Regions from separate parts of the Rossellomorea sp. FS2 genome, predicted to be linked through region 1. Evidence: predicted binding sites of a transcription regulator. Region 1 holds the regulator's gene; each other region holds the start of a gene.
What was found. Region 1 encodes Rex, which represses fermentation and respiration genes when NADH is low (regulators of the CRP and FNR family bind a similar motif). Its sites were predicted from a motif close to TTGTGAAATATTTCACAA; they were not measured.

Region 1 (7,312 bases):
GTCAAAATCGCATTCAGATTGTATATTTAAACCAATAATTTGACGAAGGAGTTTTGTAACTTGTATATAAGCAACGCCCTTTTGTTTTTTCCAAAAGCTCTGTTCAAAGAATTTACCCCAACATAACCAAAAAATAAAAACATAGTTACTTTGCGTACCTAACCTATTCACTCAGCTCATGTAATATTCCAAAAGGTACTTTGATTAAGAATCATCCTCTTCTACAATATACTCTTGATTTCTTTCTTTTGTATTTAGTCAAACGTAGATGTTTTTTGTATAGTAATTTAAAAATTATTCGGTTTTAATTAGAGGCGCAGAATTATGCTTTGACACCTCTTAAACCTTTAGCAATATCCTCACTCAATCTGAACTCTGTCAACTTTTTCAATAAAACCTAAATTTTTGAACCACCAGTTCTTATTCTATTTTTGTAAATATATTCTATTTTAACACTTACGTTAATTTATTTGTAAGTTTTTTATTTATACCCTCAAAAAGCACAAGAAAGTAAAACACTAATTAGCATTTTCTGAACTAAATTATCTTTTTTAAAGCACTAAGGATTCTAACGATGCTTTGTAATTGATCAATTAGTGATGCTTACTATGACCAAAGTTTTCGTAAAGAAAACACGGCTATCACATCGTCATTAAAATCAGTCGTGATAGAATGAAAAATTCACAATAGTACCCAATACAAACTAAGATTTAACTCCGCACCGTTTAAAACAAAATCATACAACCTTTCTTGCGGAATTTAGTGTCTCCTGGAACAAACCATAGACCATCTAAATCGTATCGACCTTCAAATCACAAAAAATTCACCTTCATATTATTCACTAAATGAAAAAAAGAAGCCTCTCAAAAGTTCACTGAACTCATGAGAAGCCTCGTTAAATTACCTTAATGTTAACATATCACTTTTACCTTACTCAAAAACCCACATATATCAAGGGTTTTGGGGCGTTATTACATCATGCCGCCCATTCCACCCATACCGCCCATTCCAGACATATCCGGCATTCCGCCGCCTTCTTCTGGGATGTCGGCCACTACGGCTTCTGTAGTCAAGAACATAGCCGCTACAGATGCTGCGTTTTGGAGGGCAGAACGTGTTACTTTGGTTGGGTCGACGATTCCTTGTTCGATCATGTTGACCCATTCGCCTGATGCGGCGTTGAAGCCTACGCCAACTTCTTCTTTCTTGAGGCGTTCCACGATGATGGAGCCTTCAAGGCCGGCGTTGTGTGCGATTTGACGGATTGGTTCTTCGAGTGCGCGAAGGACGATGTTGATTCCAGTAGCTACGTCGCTGTCTGCTTCGATGGAAGCGACTTTGTTGTAGACGTTCACTAGAGCCGTACCACCACCGGATACGATTCCTTCTTCGACTGCCGCACGTGTCGAGTTCAATGCGTCTTCGATGCGTAGTTTGCGCTCTTTGAGCTCGGTTTCAGTAGCAGCTCCGACTTTCACGACGGCTACTCCACCAGCAAGCTTCGCTAGGCGTTCTTGTAGTTTTTCTTTATCGAATTCAGAAGTAGATTCTTCTAATTGAGCACGGATTTGGTTTACGCGGGCTGCGATTTTTTCTGGATCTCCAGAACCTTCGACAACCGTTGTGTTTTCTTTTGTGACAACGACTTTCGCTGCACGTCCGAGCTGTGTGATGTTGGCAGATTTCAGGTCAAGACCAAGGTCTTCTGTGATCACTTCTCCACCAGTCAATACTGCAAGGTCTTCAAGCATTGCTTTACGACGGTCACCGAATCCAGGTGCTTTGACAGCCACTGCATTGAATGTACCGCGAAGTTTGTTCACAACAAGTGTTGCAAGGGCTTCGCCTTCAACATCTTCCGCTACCATCAATAGTGGTTTGCCTTGTTGAACGACTTGCTCAAGGACAGGAAGGACTTCCTGGATGTTGCCGATCTTTTTGTCCGTGATCAGGATGTACGGATTATCAAGGACCGCTTCCATTTTGTCTGAGTCTGTCACCATGTATGGAGATGCATATCCACGGTCGAACTGCATACCTTCCACAACGTCAAGCTCAGTCGTGAATCCTTTGGATTCTTCGATCGTGATGACACCGTCGTTACCTACGCGCTCCATGGCTTCAGCAATCAATTGGCCGACTTCTTCGTCCGCTGCAGAGATCGCTGCAACTTGTGCGATGGAGTCTTTGCCTTCGATTGGTTTAGAGATGGCTTTCAGCTCTTCGACAGCCCCTTGGACAGCCTTCTCGATCCCTTTACGTACGCCGACAGGGTTTGCTCCTGCTGTTACGTTTTTAAGCCCTTCACGGATCATCGCTTGCGCTAGGACCGTTGCAGTCGTCGTACCGTCACCGGCGATTTCGTTTGTTTTGCTTGCGACTTCCGCTACAAGCTTCGCACCCATGTTTTCGAATGCATCTTCAAGCTCGATTTCTTTCGCAATGGTTACACCATCATTGGTGATGAGTGGAGAACCGAACTTCTTCTCAAGTACAACATTGCGACCTTTTGGTCCAAGTGTTACTTTTACTGCGTTTGCTAATTGGTCTACCCCGCGAAGCATGGAACGGCGTGCTTCTTCGCTGAATTTAATTTCTTTAGCCATTTCAAACGTCCTCCTTTAATATCAGTTCATGGTTGGTGCGTATATGTGTTGGTTCGATTAATTATTCGCCTACGATGGCAAGGATATCGTTGTCACGAAGGATGAGATATTCTGTGCCTTGGTATTTCACTTCTGTACCAGAGTATTTACTGAAGATGATTCGATCGCCTACAGACACTTCAAGAGCGACGCGCTCACCGTTGTCAAGGACGCGACCTGTACCTACAGCGACAATCTTACCTTCTTGCGGTTTTTCCTTAGCAGAATCCGGGAGTACGATACCGCTTGCTGTCTTTTCTTCTGTTTCGACTAGCTCGATTACGACGCGATCACCTAGTGGTTTTAACAAGTGAAACAACCTCCTTGAAAATATGTAGATTAGGTTTTATTAGCACTCGCTTATCATGAGTGCTAACACAGTTATTATATTAAATAATTCGTTTTCATTTTGCAAGAGTCCTGCTTAAAAATTTTTTCGTCATTTTCCCCCTTTTTTCACACCTCACTATCCTATGTGGCGATTCCCGGCAATATTCCCATGACCGTGAGATTTGAACAGTTCCGCATTTATTAGTAGAATTGTACAAGGGTCTGTCCTGTCAGGCCTAAGGCTTGCTTAAAAGGAGATAAAACGTTGAATAAACATTATGGATACATTTTGATCGCCTATGTTGTTATGCAGCTCGCCGGTGCGGTTGGACCGCTCCTGTTTTATAAGGCCGGCACAGAAGTGTTTGGACAGACTAAAGAATACATGCAGCAGGTGGCCGTCGGTTCCTGGCTGATCTTCAGCTTCGCCGCGACCCTGATCATCGTCCTGCTCATCCTGCGAAAAAGCGCACCATCGAAACTCAAGCTCGAACGCTCTGCCCCTGCAGGCGCCGGGATTTCCGTCGTCTGGGCCGTTGTCGGGATCTTCATGGCGTTCTTCGCACAAGCCATCGCCATCCAGATCGAGACCCTTCTCGGCATCCAGGCCGGTTCTGAAAACACCCAGAACATCATGGGCATCGTGGACAATGTTCCCCTTGCCATGATCGTCGTCGCCATCATCGGGCCGATCCTGGAAGAAATCGTGTTCAGGAAGATCATTTTTGGGGCACTCTATCAGCGAATGAACTTTTTCTTCGCCGCATTGATCAGTTCCGTGATCTTCGCCCTTGCCCACTTCGAGCCGGTGCATGTGATCCTGTACTCTGCCATGGGCTTCACGTTCGCCTTCCTATATGTAAGAACGAAACGGATCCTCGTACCGATCTGCGCCCACGTGGCCATGAATACGATGGTGGTCATCATGCAGACCGTCTACCGGGATGAAATTGAAAAGATCATGAATGAAGCTGAAAAAATACAAGGATTTATTGGAGGTTTCCTATAATGAGACGATCACCCCTGTTCTCCGGCGTGATTTACATTCTTCTTGGGGTGCTGTTCACCTATTTTGCCATCCACACGGTCCGGGACACAGGCTGGGGATTTTTCACCTATATGCTGATCTTCCTTGCCACCCTGGACTTCGGTTCCGGCATACGCATGGTCCTTCTCCACTTCAGGATCAAGCAGCAGCTGAACCAGAAGAAGTAAGCTTAGTTAAAACAAAAACCGGATCCATCCGACTTCGTTCCATGAAGATCGGTGGATCCGGTTTTTTTGGCTGAATCAGCCTTTGTGTTGATTGAGTTCTTCTTCCACGCGTTCAATTTCCATCTGCTGTTCCGCCTGTAGGTACTTCCTATATCCGATTCGTGAGATCCCTATGCTGATCTCATAGAGGATCAACAGCGGGAGGGTCACCATCATATGGGAGACGATGTCCGGAGGCGTGATGAAGGCGGCAATCACCAACAGCACGAAGTAAGCCGCTTTCCTCGCCTTCGCCATCATCATCGGCGTGATGATCCCGAGCCTCGTCAGAAACAGCATCACCACGGGCAGCTGGAATAGCAGGCCGAATGGGATCGTAATCTGGAAGAGGAATTGGAAGTACTCATTGATCCCGATCACCTGCTGGATATCGAGATCGCCTGATAGCCTCATCATGAACGATACAACATACGGGAACAGGATGAAGTATGAGAATGCCAGTCCACCGAGGAACAGGAGGACCGATACCGGTATGTAGCTCAGGGTCACCTTCCGCTCCTTGTCATAAAGACCGGGCGACACAAAGGACCACACCTGATAAAGGATGACTGGTGACGTCATGATGACCGCGATGAACATGATCATCTCCATGTAGATCTTCAGGGGATCCGTCACACGGAAGGCATTCATCGTCATTTCTTTCGCTTCGTCCGCATGCTGCAGATACTTGATGAGCGGTTCGGCAAGGAAGAAGCTTGCCACAACGGCTAACAAGAAGAAAACGACTACAAACATGAGTCGTTTCTGCAATTCTCCTATATGCTCAAAGACTGTCATATCCTTTTGGGTTTGACTCATGGCGTTCATCCTACTTTACTTGGCACTTTTGTTCTTATCGTCTTCATCATCCGCTAAGCCTTTGGTTGCGTTTTTGAATTCACGTAGTGTATTGCCGGCTGCTTTCCCAAGCTCCGGTAATTTTTTCGGGCCGAAAATCAAAAGGGCCACCACTGCAATCAGCACCATACTTCCAGGACCTACCATAATGAGACACCTCCCCTTATATTCTTCTATCATAACGCAAATGGTCAGAATTTTCTATTCCGTTACGATTCCATCTTGTGACATTTCCGTGTCTTCCCCTGAGTAATGCTTGAGGAAATAGACAAGTGACTGAAGTTCCACTGCCAGATCGATATGATGGACCCTGATATGATCAGGAACCGTCAGGCGTGCCGGTGTGAAGTTCAGGATCCCCTTGATCTTCGAAGACACAAGGCGATCTGTGATATTTTGAGCAGATGAGGCCGGCACGGTCAGGATCGCAACTTCGATATCCATCCCCTTCAGCTTCTCCTCAAGCTCATCCATATGGTGGACGGGCACATCGCTGATTTCCGTCCCCACCTTCGCTTCATCCACCTCGAAGGCCATTTCGATCTTTGTATTGTTATTCTTTATGAAATTGTAATGAAGAAAAGCCGTTCCGAGATTCCCCACGCCGATCAATACGACCTTCGTCAGTTCATCCTGGTCAAGCGTTTCCCTGAAAAAGGATAAGAGATAATTCACATTATACCCATAGCCCTTCTTCCCTAACGCCCCAAAATAGGAGAAATCCCTCCGGATGGTCGCGGAATCCACTTTCACGGCTTCGCTTAACTCCTTCGACGATACCCGCTGCTTCCCTGAAGCATACAGATTCTTGATGAAACGGTAGTATAGCGGAAGGCGCTTGGCCGTTGCCTGTGGAATTTTCGTTGTTTCCTGATTCATCTCTTGTATTCCCCCACATCTTATAAACCCTCTTCCTTTTGGTCTGTCAGCGCTTCCAAAAAGAAGGTATATCTTTTATCTATTTTCCATCATACACTCTATTCTATCCTATTTGTATCCAGATTAATAGTCATAGTTCCTCCCCTTTTATTGCCGTCCACCTGGGAAATACGGTACACTAGCACTAATGAAACAGAGGTGAACCGACATGATTCTACTGCAAGTGAATCAGCTGACCAAAAATTTTGGTGCAGATAATATATTGACCAATATCAAATTGGAGATCCAAACCAGGGACCGGGTCGCCCTCGTCGGACGGAACGGTGCCGGCAAATCGACCCTCCTGAAGATCATTGCCGGACAGCTGTCCCATGACTCCGGAGAAATCACGAAGCCCAAGGGTGTGAGCATCGGCTACCTGGCCCAGAATACCGGTCTCGAGTCGGAGCTTTCCATCTGGGACGAGATGCTGACGGTATTCGAACACCTCCTCCAACAGGAAAAGCAGCTTAGAAGATTGGAAGCAGAGATGGCGGATCCGTCCGTCTATGAAGATGAAGACCGCTATCAGCGGGTATTGAAGGAGTATGACGAGCTTCAAGTCACCTTCAAGGAGTCCGGTGGCTATCAGTATGAAGCCGATATCCGTTCCGTCCTCCACGGCTTGAATTTCGCTTCCTTCGACCATGGGACGAAAATCTCCACCCTTTCCGGCGGACAGAAGACCCGTCTCGCCCTTGCGAAGCTCCTCCTGACCAAGCCCGATATCCTGATCCTCGATGAGCCGACGAACCATCTGGACATCGAGACGCTTTCCTGGCTAGAAGGATATCTTCAAGGCTATCCGGGTGCCGTGCTCATCGTATCCCATGACCGCTATTTCCTGGATAGCGTCGTGAACCAGGTGTATGAGATTTCCCGCAACCGGAGCAAGAAGTTCGTGGGGAACTATAGCAAGTACCTCGAGCAGAAGGCGCTGGATTACGAGAAGGACCTTAAGCTCTATGAGCGCCAGCAGCAGGAGGTCGCAAAGCTCGAAGACTTCATCCAGCGCAACATCGCCCGTGCCTCCACCACAAAGATGGCCCAGAGCAGGCGGAAAAAACTTGAGCGCATGGATCTCATGGACAGGCCGCAGGGTGACGAAAAATCCGCTTCCTTCGCCTTCCAGATCGATCGCCCGAGCGGGAATGATGTCCTTCACGTCAATGACCTCACCATCGGGTATGATGACGGGGAAGCCATCGCCTCCCATATCGACTTCTCCATCAAGAAAGGTGACAGCATCGCCCTTGTCGGACCGAATGGGATCGGGAAGTCCACGCTCCTCAAGACCCTGGTCAACA
Region 2 (7,312 bases), on a different contig from region 1:
ATTTCCAGGAGAAATTCAATAAGGAGAAGCAGGTTGTCATTCTTATGCCCCTTCTTGAAGGTCTCGATGGAGTCGATAAGATGTCAAAGTCAAAACATAATTACATTGGAATCGACGAGAGCCCTGAAGAAATGTTCGGAAAGACGATGTCACTGCCCGATCACCTTATGATGAAATACTTTGAGCTCATCACGGATCTTGCTCCTGAGAAAATCCATGAAATCAAAGCCTCTTTGGCAGCAGGACAAATGCATCCCCGTGATGCCAAGATGCTCCTCGGCAGGACCATCGTCAGGATGTACCATGGCAACGGGGCTTCCGAGCGGGCACAAGAGCAGTTCATCTCTGTTTTCCGAAAGGGAAGTATGCCCGATCAAATTCCAGAGCTGCAGTGGAACGGTATTGAAGAGATCAACATCCTCGAGCTGCTCGTCATGACTAAACTTCTCCCTTCCAAAAGCGAAGCGAGGAAGATGATCATGAACAAAGGAGTAAAGCTTGATGGAGACAGGGTGGAAGATCCACATCTTACCGTGAGGGTACAGGAAGGAATGACTCTGCAGGTCGGCAAGCGGAAATTCATCAAGCTCCTGGTTGATGGGGAATGAAGAATCAGTTTACCATCGGACAAATGTCAAAGCTCTATGATATACCAGTGAAAACCCTGAGGTATTATGATGAAATCGGGCTATTCACTCCGTATCATACGGATGGGGTAACAGGTTATCGGTATTACCGCGCCGAGCAGTTCCAGCAGCTCGATATGATCAGCTTTTTGAAAGACTTGGGAGTCCCACTGAAGGAAATCAAGCAAAAAATGGAGCACAGCACGCTGGATCAGTTTTTACACACCCTGGAGAAATACGAGGAAACCACAAGAAGGAAAATGAATGAGTTGCAAACCACTCATCGGCATCTCACCCAAAAAATTCAGCAGCTTCAGCTTGCAAAAACAACGGAACGGGGTCCTATGCTCTCCTCTTTGCCAAAGAGAAGCATCTGGAAAGAAGAGCGGTCCTTTTCTTCCCTGGGAGATATGGAAGTGCTTCTCAGGGAAATCAAGAAAACCGTCAATCATATGACGCCCATCATGGTCGGTTCCGTCGGTTTGTTTGTATCACCGGACCATATCAGCGGAGAAGAGGCGTTTGCCTATGACGGGTTGTATATCCTTCTTGAAGATGCAGAATCCGGATACGATACTTTACCCGAAGGAACGTATGCCACTGTCTACTCGGTGGAGGATCGGAGAAAGGATTCCTTCTATTATAATGAGCTGGTGAAGTTTGTATCAGGGCTGGGCCTTGAAACGGAGGGACCACTCTATACAAGGCAGATTGTCGATTCGTTCATTTCCCACATGAAGGATGAACGATTGATTGAGTATCAGATCAAAGTTCGTGATTGATTCCTATTGACCCTCCAGTTACTGGAGGGTTTAAAATGATGATGGCTATACAACATAAAGGAGAGTCATCCATGAAGGAATTAGCACACACGCAATCAAAAACGTATTTATTCATTTTTATCCTCATCATGGGCTGCCTCAGTGCATTCGGGCCCCTGACGATCGATATGTATCTTCCAGGTCTGCCTACTCTTGCCACGGATCTTGGCACCAATGCATCTACGGCCCAGCTGAGTTTGACAGCCTGCCTGATCGGGCTTGCCGCGGGACAGCTCATCGTCGGTCCCTACTCGGACATGGTGGGAAGGAAGAAACCGCTGATTGCAGCTTTGATCCTTTTCACCATTTCATCGATCCTGTGCATGTTCACCGGATCGATCTGGGGGCTTATTGTTCTCCGGTTCATCCAGGGACTTACAGGTGCTGCGGGAATGGTCATTTCAAGGGCTGGCATGCGCGACCGCTTTTCCGGTCAGGAACTGACGAAGTACTTCGCCATGCTGATGCTCGTCAATGGATTGGCGCCCATTGCAGCTCCTATAGCCGGGGGACAGCTTCTTCAAATCATGTCATGGAGGGGCATCTTCGGTGTCCTCGCCCTCATCGGGGGGATCATGCTCCTCGCCGTCTGTTTCGGATTGAATGAAACCCTTCCGGAAGAAAGACGGAAGACCGGGGGGATTTCCAGCGTTTTCAACACCTTCGGCCGTTTGATCAGGAACCGGGTTTTCATGGGCTATGTCCTGGTGCAGGGATTCGCCATGAGTGCCATGTTTGCCTATATTTCAGGATCTACCTTCGTCTTGCAGGATATTTACGGGCTTTCTCCGCAAATGTTCAGCATGATTTTCGCCTTGAACGGTCTTGGTCTCATCATTGCCACCCAGGCAACAGGAAAGCTCACTCCCGTATTCGGTGAAACGTCGCTGCTGCGGTATGGGATCCTTCAGGGGTTGACTGCGAGCGTGCTGCTCATTGCCAGCATCACGATGGAGGCATCGGTCGTATTCATTTGTATCTTCCTGTTCCTGACCGTATCCACCGTCGGAATCGTCAATACCACCGTATTCTCCCTTGCAATGAATGATCAGGGTGATAACGCAGGGAGTGCAGCTGCCCTCCTGGGACTGTTGCCATTCATTCTGGGAGGCGCTGCGGCACCCCTCGTCGGACTGGGCGACGGGGCTTCAGCGATCCCCATGGCTGTCGTCATTGCCATTTGTGAAGCGGTGGCAGTGATATCTTACTTTATCATGGTAAGAAAATCGGGATGAACCCAAGAAAGAGGTTGGGGTAAAACAAACGAAAACGATTAGTGTAGGTTCATAATACAGCTCATGATTTCCGTGCAAGACTTTGCTTTCCGCCCGTGGCTCGTGAGCCTCCCCGTCAAGCCTGCGGGATGTGAGACCCCGCAGGAGTCTTCGTCTTGCAATCGATTCAACCGCTGGAAACAATCGCAATGGTCACGAAACAAAGTAAAAACCCGAATTCATTTCCTGATCCCAGGCAAATGAATTCGGGTTTTACTATGACTAAAACATTTTTGTCCCAGTCTCTTTTTTCTTCCGTTTATACTTTAAGTATACCATGTCCATGTGGAAAGTATCAGTCTGTTTTTCCTTAAAATCCCTGCTAAAATGAGCTAGAGAAGGGGGAATGACCGTGATTGATTACAGGATTACAAGCAAAGAAGGATTTGACCCTAAGATTGGTGAACTGATTTCCATGCTCGAGCATACCAGGAGCGTGACAATGGAAGAATTAAGTGGAATCAGCCGGGAAGAGCTGGATTATGTGGACGGTCCCGGTGGAAATACCATCGGCAGTCTGCTCATGCATATAGCTGCGATCGAACGGATCCATCAGATTCTTTCTTTTGATGAGAGGGATCTGACACAGGATGAAAGTGATACATGGGGGAAGGCCCTCAACTTGGGGGAAGAGGCCAATAAGCAGTATCATGGATTGGAGGCGGCGGCCTATCTTGAGGCGCTACAAGAGGTTCGGAGTGTAACACTCGCGTCCTTTTCCCGGTTCTCGGATCAATGGCTCCAGGAAGAGAGGAAATGGGGGAATGGGGTTTCGCATAACTTCCATTATATTTGGTATCACGTCATGGAGGATGAAATCAATCATCGGGGACAGATTCGCCTTTTGAGGAGGAAGTATAGAGCGTGTTCAAACTAGTTGGATCGATGGATAACGGGCGTGGTTCCTTGTAGGGTCGCTGTGCAGGGTACTTCGTTTTCCCGTTGCGTCCTTTGTCTTTAATTTGTCAAATTCAATTCGGTGAGAAGAGGGGGAAGTGATGGTATAATAGACGTAGATTAATTTGTGAAGTATTTCACTAACTTTCGGAACGGGAGTGAAATCAGTAATGAAAGAACTACATTCACTGGTAAAAGGCAGCAGGTCGTTCATGATGACTTTATATAGCTCTTCCACTCTTTTGGGTCTCGCCATTGTAGCGCAGGCTTACTTGATTGCGGGGATTGTTGATCGGGTTTTCCTGAAGGACGCCTCTCTGACAGATGTCTGGCCCCTTTTGGCCGCATTACTCGTAGCATTCGCATTCAGGGCAATCTTCAGTTGGCTGAACGGCCGGACAGGGATCCGACTTGCATCATCTGTCAAAGGCGAAGTCAGGAAAAAACTTTTGAATAAATGGGCGCACCAGCCACTGACTGCTTCTGTTGGCAGTCAAGCGGGGAGAAAGGTCTCCGTCATCATGGATGCAGTGGACGGGCTTGATGGCTACTACAGCAAGTATGTACCGCAGCGGATCGAAACAACGCTCGTCCCATTGATGATTTTGCTCGTCCTTTTCAAAGAGCACTGGTTCACTGGCATGATCATCCTGATTACGGCCCCATTCATCCCCATCTTCATGGCCCTCATCGGAGTCAAAACGAAGGAAAAGTCAGAAGACCAGATGGAGAAGCTTGAATCGTTCTCCGGCACGTTCCTCGATGTCCTTCAGGGGTTGACGACATTGAAACTTTTCGGAAAAGGAAGGGAGAAGGGTGGAGAGATCAAGGAAAGCTCCCTGAACTTCCGCGAGGCCACGATGGAGGTGCTGAAGACGGCCTTTCTATCCTCCTTGATGCTTGAGTTCATCTCCATGCTGAGCATCGGGCTGATTGCCCTCGAAGTCGGTCTGCGTCTGATTGTATTCGACAGCATCTCATTTTACACTGCCTTCTTTGTACTCATCCTGGCACCGGAATTCTACCTTTCCATGAAGCAGCTCGGCAGTGCCTTCCATACGGGAAGGGGAAGTTCGGGTTCCGTGAAGGCGGTGAAGGATGAGCTTGAACGGGATGATGGAAAGATTGTATGGGGGGAAGACACTATCGATGCCCAGAGTGGACCACCCGTCATTGGTCTAAAAGGGGTCGGCCATTCTTATTCGGAAGGCACATTTCATCTCCAGCCCCTGACCGTTCACATCGAACCGTTCAGCAAGGTGGCCATCATCGGTGAAAGCGGCTCTGGCAAAACGACTCTCTTGCATATCCTTTCGGGATTGATTGATCCATTGGAGGGAGAGGTGGTCGTGAATGGAAAATCGAGAAGACAGGTTACAGAAAGCTCCTGGTTTGGGCTTATCGCTTATATCTCGCAGAATCCGTATATTTTTGCCGGGACGATTGAAGAGAACATGGCGGCCGGATCCCTTCACACAGCAAAGGAACTCGAGGATGCAGCTGAAAAGGCTGGACTGTCGGAACTGATCTCTACTCTGGAGGATGGATTCCAAACCGTGATCGGCGAAGGGGGCAGGGGACTGTCGGGTGGAGAGAAGCAGCGGATCGCCCTTGCTAGGGCCTTTTTGCGGAAGCCATCCATCGTCTTGCTTGATGAACCGACCACCGGACTCGATCTGAAGACAGAATCCATTCTTCAACAGTCGATCAAGGAATTATCACAGTCTTCAACAATTGTAACGGTTGCCCACAGGTTGCACACGATCCGCCATTCCGATCAGATTCTTGTGTTGAAAAAGGGAAGACTCATCGGAAAAGGTACCCATGAGGAGCTGCTCAAAGAACTGCCTGAATACGAGCGCATGATCACGGTACAAAAAGGAGTGAAGATCACATGAGAGAGTTGACTGAGATCATTCGATTAACACTGAAAGAGAAAAAAGATGTCGTCCTTTCTGCTGTCTTCGGTGCGGTGGCCGGTCTGACATCCGTCGGGGTTTTCGCTTTGAGTGGATATATGATTTCCCAGGCGGCACTTGAAGTGCCCCTTTATGTCCTGACCATCATGATTGCTCTTATGAAGCTTTTAGGCATCCTGAAGGCAGTGACAAGATATGCGGAACGATATTATTCCCACCGTGCGACGTTTACGATCCTTGCCAACTTGAGGGCATCGATCTTTGAACGGTTGGAAACCATTGCGCCGACGATTTTTCAGCGATACAAAAGCGGTGATCTCCTTGCTCGGATTGTAGGGGATGTGGAGAGCCTGCAGAACTTCTTCCTGAGGGTCTTCTATCCGCCCCTTGTCATGGTGATTGTATTCATGGCCACGATTCTCTTCACCCTCTTCTACTCAATGCCGACGGGAATCTTGCTGATCGTGGGTGTCCTGCTCACCGGTTTCTTGATTCCATCCATGGTCACCCTCAAACAAAGGAAAATTGAATCACGGGTGAGGGATAGCCGAAGTGAGCTATCTGCCGGCACGACAGAATTCCTATACGGCTTCAGGGAACTGAAGATCCATCAGCAATTGTCCCATCAGGAAGAGGCGCTCGGCGGTGCTTCCTCTACGTATGTGGAAGAGCAGGATTTGGAAAGTCGCCACTCCTTATTCAGTCATACCATCAACCTTCTCGTCTCCCTGCTGATCACGTGGTTCGTATTGGTTGCTGGAGTGTACGCCGTCGGGGAAGGGACACTCGATGGTGTCCTACTCGCGATGCTCGTCATGATTTCACTGACCGTCTTTGACGAAGCGATTCCGATGGCGACCCTTCCTTACCACTTGGAAGATTCAAGGAAGGCTTCCAAACGCCTCGGAGAAATCCGAGGGGCAGAGCTTAAGGAGCGGAGGAGTGAAGAGGCTCCTGATCATGCGCCATCCTTCAGAATGGAAAAGGTGGGATTCACGTTTGAAGGAGGGGAGAGGCCATCGATCTCGGGTGTTGATCTGTATATACCGGAAGGGTCGAAGACGGCTGTCATCGGTGCATCGGGTTCCGGGAAATCGACGCTACTGAATCTGCTTCTAACCTTCCACACACCGGATGAAGGTCAGATCCTGTTGGATTCCCACCCCCTTGATGCCATTAAACAGGAAAGCCTTTGGCAAAGAGCGGCCGTCATCCTTCAGGAAAACCACTTCTTTCATGGATCGATCAGGGATAATCTGTTGATTGCCGGGGAGGTCGATGATGAAGAGTTGGAAAGGGTACTTTCAAAAGTGAAGCTTCCATTCGGGTTGGAGGATACTGTGACTGAAAAAGGCGGTAACCTATCAGGAGGGGAAAAGCAGAGGATGGCCATTGCGAGGGCGATCTTGAAAGGCGGCCCACTTTGGATAATGGACGAGCCGACTTCCTCCATCGATCCCATGCTCGAAGCTGAACTGATGGACGTTATTCTCCAAGAGGCGGAGCATAGCACGCTTCTTCTCATCAGTCATCGACTGACAGGGCTTGAAGAAATGGATCAGATCGTGGTGATGGAAGAAGGAGAAATAGCGGAAATCGGCAACTATCGGGAGCTGATGGACCAAAAAGGGTATTTCTATCACATGAAGGAAATTGAGAAGAACGTAATCTTCCAGTAGAAGCAATCCATCCCACAGATAGTCGAATAGAAAAAAATCCGAACGATCATGCAGCATTCCGTGAAGGAATCGAGATCGTTCGGATTTTTATGTTAG
Region 3 (7,312 bases), on a different contig from region 1:
ACCTTTTGCATCGCTTAGCTTCGCTGCACGCTCCAACAGACGGGAGTGCAAGTAGAATACGTCACCAGGGAATGCTTCACGACCTGGAGGACGGCGAAGGAGCAAGGAAAGTTCACGGTAAGCGGATGCTTGTTTAGACAAGTCATCATATACAACTAGTACGTGCTTACCATTATGCATGAACTCTTCACCCATCGTGATTCCACAATAAGGTGCAAGGAAGAGCATCGGTGCCGGTTGTGATGCAGATGCCGTTACGACGATTGTGTAGTCGAGGGCACCGTGCTTACGAAGTGTTTCCACGGCATTACGAACCGTTGATTCTTTTTGTCCGATTGCCACGTAGATACAGATCATGTCTTGATCTTTTTGATTCAGGATTGAGTCGATGGCTACAGACGTCTTACCTGTCTGACGGTCACCGATGATCAATTCACGCTGTCCGCGTCCGATCGGCACGAGTGCATCGATCGCCTTGATTCCCGTTTGAAGCGGCTCATGTACGGATTTACGATCCATTACACCAGGAGCTGCGCCTTCAATCGGGCGTGTTTTCGTTGTAGGAATCGGTCCTAGACCATCGACTGGTTGACCCAGTGAGTTTACAACACGACCTACAAGTTCCGGTCCAACCGGTACTTCCATGATCCGTCCGGTACGACGAACCTCATCGCCTTCACGAATGTCTTTATAAGGCCCGAGAATAACGATACCTACGTTGTTTTCTTCTAAGTTCTGTGCCATACCCATGACACCAGTAGAAAATTCAACAAGCTCTCCAGCCATGACATTGTCGAGGCCATGAGCACGAGCGATACCATCCCCGATTTGGATGACAGTACCTACATCGCTTACCTTCATCTCAGACTGATAGTTCTCAATTTGCTTCTTTATCAGCGCGCTGATTTCTTCCGCCTTGATGCTCATGAATTTCACCCCTCATTTATACGAAAGTTAACGAACCAGTTCACGTTCCAGACGATTCAACTTACCTGCAAGCGTACCATCGAAGATCCTGTTCCCAATGCGGATCTTCAAGCCTCCGAGGATGTTGGTGTCTATCACATTCTCGATTCTAAGTGATTGTTTACCTACTTTGTTAGCAAAAGATGTGGAAACGGCTGTTTTCTCATCTTCTGACAGTGGGCGTACAGAGTACACGATGGCATCCGCGATTCCACGTGCTTCGTTGGAAAGATCGATGAATGCGTCCACCACTGCCACGACCTGATCTTCACGATGACGATCGGTCAGGAGTAATAATGTATTCAAGACAGGTGCCGAGACCCCCGCAAATGCTTCCTGGATCAAGGTTTTCTTCTTGACCGCCGTAAGCTTCGGATTCTCAAGCAGGCTGTTCAATTCTTTGTTTTCTGTAAAAACGGTTTTCACTGCGCGGAGCTCTTCTTCGATCGCTTCAAGCTTCAGTTGCTCCTGGGCGATTTGAAAGAGGGCAAGTGCATAGCGTTTTGCGACTGTGGAGCTGCTCATCGCTGATCTCCTGCCTCTTTGATGTAGTCGTTGATCAATTGTTCCTGATCTTCAACCGAAAGCTCCTTCTCGATGACTTTCGACGCGATCATGACAGATAGGGATGCCACTTGCTCACGCAGGGCAGCCATCGCTTGATCTTTCTGCGTCTCAATTTCGCGCTTCGCTGATTCCTTCAGGCGTTCTGATTCCTGGCGGGCTTCAAGGATGATCTGACTGCGTTGGTCATCCCCTTGCTTCTTCGCGCTCTCGATCAGGGCCAGGGCTTCCTGGCGCGCCTCTTTCAATAGCTCACGCTGTTCTTCGAGGTACTTGCTTGCTTCCGTACGGCTCTTTTCCGCCGCATCGATCTCACCTGCTATATGGTTCTCACGTTCTTGCATGATGCCCATCAACGGGCCCCAGGCAAACTTTTTCAATAACGCAAGAAGGACTAGAAACAGGACTAGCTGTACTATAATATCTCCACCTGTGAAGCCTCCTCCGGCTCCAAGGACAAATGCGTTTGATAGCACGCGGTTTCACTCCCTTCAAGAGTCAATGCCTATATGGTACTGCCTTATTTAATGGCCGTGACGCCCCCATCCCCCGAGAGGTCAAAGGACCGCCCGACCTTTCATTCCAAGTCAGGATGTTACTTTACATAAAGGAATGGCGAAGGTTCTCATCGAATGATCTTCGCCATCTGAAACTATTATTATCGACCCAATACCATGAACGCGATAACTGTCGCGATGATAGGAATCGCCTCAACCAATGCAACCCCGATGAACATAGTAGTTTGAAGCATACCGCGAGCTTCCGGTTGACGAGCGATCCCCTCTACTGTACGTGACACGATAAGACCGTTACCAATACCTGCACCTAGTGCTGCTAATCCGATTGCAATTGCTGCTGCTAAAAGACCCATTCTAATTTTCCTCCTTTAATGTATAGAAATCTAAATTTGATTTGTTTTGTTCAATAAGAACAGGGTATATATTAATGGTCATGACTAACTTTATGAGACATATAGACCATCGTTAACATAACGAAAATGAATGACTGGATGGATCCGACGAAAACCGAGAATCCTTGCCAGGCAAGCGTCGGGATGATGGCTCCGATAAAGCCGCCGATTCCCTGGTGAGCGAGCCCTGTGATCAATAATGAAAGCAGGATCTCACCGGCGTAGATGTTTCCGTAAAGACGAAGACCTAATGTTAGGGTGTTCGCAAATTCTTCAATGATCTTAAGCGGGAATAAGAAACCCATCGGTCTGAAGAAGTCTTTACCATACTCACTGAAGCCTTTCATCTTGATGGCGTAGTAGTGAGTCAACACAACAACCATTACGGCCAGTGTCATCGTAACGACCGGATCGGCTGTTGGAGATTTCCACCAGAGTTTATGGTCGATCACGACCGAAAACGGAAGGCCAAGCATATTTGATACAAAAATGTACATGAGGAGAGTAAGACCCAACAGATGGAAGCGACCTCCAGTCTTCCAGTCCATATTACTCTTCACGATGTTCTTCACAAAATCCATAACCCATTCCATGAAGTTCTGGGCGCCCGTTGGCTTTAGCGCCAGTCTGCGGGTACATAACACGGCGATCAGGAACACGATCACGGTCGCCACCGTCATCATCAATACGTTCGCCAGGTTGAATGTAAGGCCCAAAAATTCAGCTGTAGGATTTTCATGTTGCAATGAAATTCACCTCTCTTCCCCGCTATTTATGTGGTTGCAGCTGCTGAATAAAATAATCTATCATAATAACAATATAAATTGTCATTAATCCAATGACCGCGCTCAAGAAATGGAAATATTCAGGATACTTAATCGCGATGATCGCCACGAATGCAGCACCTGCCATCCTTGAAAATGTACCTAATGACCGGACCTTCTGCCCTGCCACGACGGCATCCCCGAAGCGCAACGTTCTCCTCATGATCAGCCAGTGACTGAACAGACTTACGCTTGTCCCTAAGATGAGTCCAAGGAAAATAGACTGATAGGAAGTGAAACCCCAACCGAGGACGTAAAAGGAAAGGAGGAAAAGTATGTACTTCCGATGCCTGTTAAACAGCTCTTGAAGTTCTGGCATTGACATTAATCTCCCGAAAAGAAATGTTGGACTGTGCGAAGCATGGTGTAGATTCCTGTTGTTAACCCGAGAAGCAGTCCAATGATTAAGAATAGTGGTGCGGTGTCCCATAATCCATCCAGCCATCTCCCCCCGAAGATCCCGATTAACATGGAACCAACCAGCTGAGACAGAATGGCAGAATACAAGGCCACCCCTTGATACGGGCGTCGATTTGGTTGACGCATAGTGTCATCCCCACACAGGAATTATAGTGGAAAAACATAGATATAAAACCGTTTTCATTCTGTGGAAGTTTTTGTGAAAACCTTACCATTCTATATCCTTTGTAAGCATACAATAGGGTAAAATCAATGTCAATGCGTACAAAGTAAAAAGTCCACAACCTATCCTAGTGTTCCAATATTGTTCACATTTTAAACACAAAATAAGAAAAGCGGAAGGGGCTTGTTCTGAGGCGACAAGCATAAGGCGGAGACATCGGAAAGGCGCTCTTGGCCTTTTTGATGTCTTTGACTTATGACCTCGAGCCTCAAGCCCCTGGAGCTGGACACCAAGAAATGCGGAGGTGGGTCGTTCTGACCCGACAAGCATAAGGCGAGAATGCCGGAAAGGCGCTCTTGGCCTTTTTGGCATTCTTGACTTATGACCTCGAGGGTCAACCCGCCGGAGCTGGACACCATAGAAATACGGAGGGACTCTCCTCCCGAGGCTATTCACATCAACAAAAATCATTCACTATGTATTCATTTATCCTACTTAACTATTCATTTCACTCAACATTGCTCACCACTGAGCAAACTACCCGAGCATTAAGATACCACAGATTCCGTTGAGACAAAAGAGGAAACTACTGGTTTGTGCCTATTTTTTGTGAAAAAGGAAAAAGGTACACGCATGCAAGCGTGTACCTTCTATATTATAGTCATTCATTTGGAGAGAATGAGTCTGGTCGATCTTCCAGATGACCGAAGTGATAGCGGATCGCTTGGGCAATCCGGTATGAAGCCAGTCCGTCTCCATACGGGTTGGCCGCTTTGGACATGGAGCTGTGCGCTTCAGGATCGGTGAGAAGTTCATGGGCGAGCTTGTAAATGTTCTCTTCATCATTCCCGGCGAGCTTCAGCGTACCTGCTTCGATTCCTTCCGGCCGCTCCGTCGTATCACGAAGCACGAGGACCGGCACCCCAAGGGATGGGGCTTCCTCTTGAACCCCACCTGAATCGGTGAGGATCAAATGGGCCCTGGAGGCGAAGTTGTGGAAGTCGATAACATCAAGTGGTTCGATCAGATGGATACGGGGATCCCGGCCCAACACTTCATCCGCCACTTCACGTACGGCGGGATTCAAGTGGACCGGATACACCACTTGGATATCTTCCTGTTCTTCCACCAGGCGCTTGATGGCCCGGAACATATTCCTCATCGGCTGCCCCAGGTTTTCCCGGCGATGCGCTGTCAACAATACGAGGCGATCTGATCCGATTCGATCAAGTACCTCATGGTGATAATCTTCTTTGACTGTTGTCTTCAGTGCGTCAATGGCCGTATTCCCTGTGATGAAGATACTCTCTTCCTTCTTGTTCTCTTCCAGAAGATTCCGCGCCGATTTGTCCGTCGGAGAGAAGTGGAGATCAGCCATGACACCAGTCAGCTGGCGATTCATCTCCTCCGGGAAAGGTGAGTACTTGTTCCAGGTACGAAGACCGGCTTCGACGTGTCCGACGGCAATCTGATTATAATAGGCTGCAAGACTCGCCACAAAGGTGGTTGTCGTATCACCGTGCACAAGAACGATATCGGGCTTGGCTTCTTTCATGACACGATCCAGTCCTTCGAGGCCTCTGGTCGTGACGTCAATCAATGTTTGCCGGTCCTTCATGATGTTCAGGTCATGGTCAGGACTGATATCGAAGATCGACATGACCTGATCCAGCATTTGACGATGCTGGGCGGTAACCGTCACGATTGTTTCAAAGCTTTCCGGATACTTCTTCAGTTCAAGGACAAGGGGAGCCATCTTGATGGCTTCCGGCCTTGTCCCGAAAATGGTCATAACCTTGATCGGATTCGCCAATGATTTCATCACCCTTCTTATTTCGTTCCGTACAGACGGTCGCCTGCGTCACCTAGACCCGGTACGATATAGCCTTTTTCGTTCAACTTCTCATCAAGGGCCGCAATGTAGATATCCACATCAGGATGTGCTTCCTTGATTGCTTCGACCCCTTCAGGACATGCGACAAGGCACATGAAACGAATGCTTTGGGCACCGCGCTTCTTAAGGGAGTTGATTGCCTCTACGGCAGATCCGCCCGTTGCAAGCATTGGATCGACGAGGATGAAATCGCGCTCTTCTACGTCACTTGGGAGTTTCACATAGTATTCAATCGGTTTCAGGGTTTCAGGGTCGCGGTAAAGGCCGACGTGACCTACTTTGGCTGCAGGGATCAGCTTCAGGATACCGTCAACCATACCCAATCCGGCACGCAGGATCGGAACGATCCCCAGTTTCTTTCCTGCCAGCGTCTTCGCCTGTGCAGGGCTTACCGGAGTTTGAACCTCGATATCTTCAAGGGGCAGGTCGCGTGTGATTTCGAACGCCATGAGTGTGGCAACCTCATCCACCAGCTCGCGGAATTCCTTTGTACCCGTTTCTTTATCACGGATGAATGTTAACTTATGTTGGATCAATGGATGATCAAATACGTATACTTTTCCCACTCGACTCTCTCCTTTAAGTTTGATTTATGTAAATAAGCGGTAGACTTCCTTTACACCTCTGATAATTGTACATAAAAGCGATTTGAAGAGCAACACGGGATTCAGGGTGTAATGGAATCGTTACATATTCTACATGTTCTTTTATTCTATCAGTCCAGCAAAAAACCCCCCGACCATGACGATCAAAGGGGCTTGCACATTATTGCTCCGGATATAATTCGAATCGGCTGGTGAGATCCGTTACACGCTTGCGTGCTTCTTCCAGTTTCGTTTCATCCTCATGGTTTTTCAGTGTAAGGGCGATGATCGAAGCGATCTCGTCCATCTCTCCTGCGCCGAAGCCCCTGGATGTAACGGCTGCTGTACCGATACGGATACCGCTTGTAACGAACGGGCTTTCCGGATCGAACGGGATGGTATTCTTATTCACGGTGATGCCGATATCATCAAGTACCTTCTCAGCTACTTTTCCTGTCAGGCTCAATGAGCGCAGGTCGATCAGGAGAAGATGATTATCAGAACCGCCGGAAACAAGGTTGATTCCTTCTTTCGTAAGGCCTTCCCCAAGACGGGCTGCGTTATCAATGATGTTTTGAGCGTATTCTTTAAAAGAATCCTGCAGCGCCTCACCGAATGCCACCGCTTTTGCCGCGATGACATGCATCAAAGGACCGCCTTGGATACCAGGGAAAATGGATTTGTCGATTTTCTTCGCGAATTCTTCTTTGCACAGGATCATACCGCCGCGTGGACCGCGAAGCGTTTTATGAGTCGTTGTCGTAACGAAATCGGAATATGGTACTGGGTTCTGGTGAAGTCCTGCTGCAACAAGACCGGCGATATGAGCCATGTCCACCATGAGGTAAGCACCGACCTCATCCGCGATTTCACGGAACTTAGCGAAATCGATCTTGCGCGGGTATGCACTCGCTCCGGCTACGATGAGCTTCGGCTTATGCTCAAGAGCTTTCTGACGTACATCTTCATAATTGATCAATTGATTCT

Region 2: a site for Rex is predicted at 3,744-3,761, ahead of cydD (thiol reductant ABC exporter subunit CydD). Genes of this name have one in related genera too.
Region 3: a site for Rex is predicted at 3,882-3,899, ahead of ACNA6I_RS20555 (AtpZ/AtpI family protein). Genes of this name have one in related genera too.

The regions. Positions count from the first base shown of each region.
Region 1 covers NZ_JBLRVS010000006.1:4,349-11,660, reverse strand. Annotated here, with positions in the region: gene groL (chaperonin GroEL) at 972-2,606, opposite strand; gene groES (co-chaperone GroES) at 2,668-2,955, opposite strand; gene ACNA6I_RS19220 (CPBP family intramembrane glutamic endopeptidase) at 3,241-3,984, shown strand; gene ACNA6I_RS19215 (YdiK family protein) at 3,984-4,190, shown strand; gene tatC (twin-arginine translocase subunit TatC) at 4,266-5,048, opposite strand; gene ACNA6I_RS19205 (twin-arginine translocase TatA/TatE family subunit) at 5,064-5,234, opposite strand; gene ACNA6I_RS19200 (redox-sensing transcriptional repressor Rex) at 5,289-5,966, opposite strand; gene ACNA6I_RS19195 (ABC-F family ATP-binding cassette domain-containing protein) at 6,175-7,312, shown strand, end outside.
Region 2 covers NZ_JBLRVS010000001.1:1,828,937-1,836,248, reverse strand. Annotated here, with positions in the region: gene tyrS (tyrosine--tRNA ligase) at 1-608, shown strand, start outside; gene ACNA6I_RS09550 (MerR family transcriptional regulator) at 605-1,408, shown strand; gene ACNA6I_RS09545 (multidrug effflux MFS transporter) at 1,480-2,682, shown strand; gene ACNA6I_RS09540 (DinB family protein) at 3,074-3,598, shown strand; gene cydD (thiol reductant ABC exporter subunit CydD) at 3,789-5,516, shown strand; gene cydC (thiol reductant ABC exporter subunit CydC) at 5,513-7,216, shown strand.
Region 3 covers NZ_JBLRVS010000007.1:232,950-240,261, forward strand. Annotated here, with positions in the region: gene atpA (F0F1 ATP synthase subunit alpha) at 1-927, opposite strand, end outside; gene ACNA6I_RS20530 (F0F1 ATP synthase subunit delta) at 955-1,491, opposite strand; gene ACNA6I_RS20535 (F0F1 ATP synthase subunit B) at 1,488-2,006, opposite strand; gene atpE (F0F1 ATP synthase subunit C) at 2,189-2,401, opposite strand; gene atpB (F0F1 ATP synthase subunit A) at 2,473-3,186, opposite strand; gene ACNA6I_RS20550 (ATP synthase subunit I) at 3,209-3,583, opposite strand; gene ACNA6I_RS20555 (AtpZ/AtpI family protein) at 3,589-3,810, opposite strand; gene wecB (non-hydrolyzing UDP-N-acetylglucosamine 2-epimerase) at 4,509-5,660, opposite strand; gene upp (uracil phosphoribosyltransferase) at 5,678-6,307, opposite strand; gene glyA (serine hydroxymethyltransferase) at 6,507-7,312, opposite strand, start outside.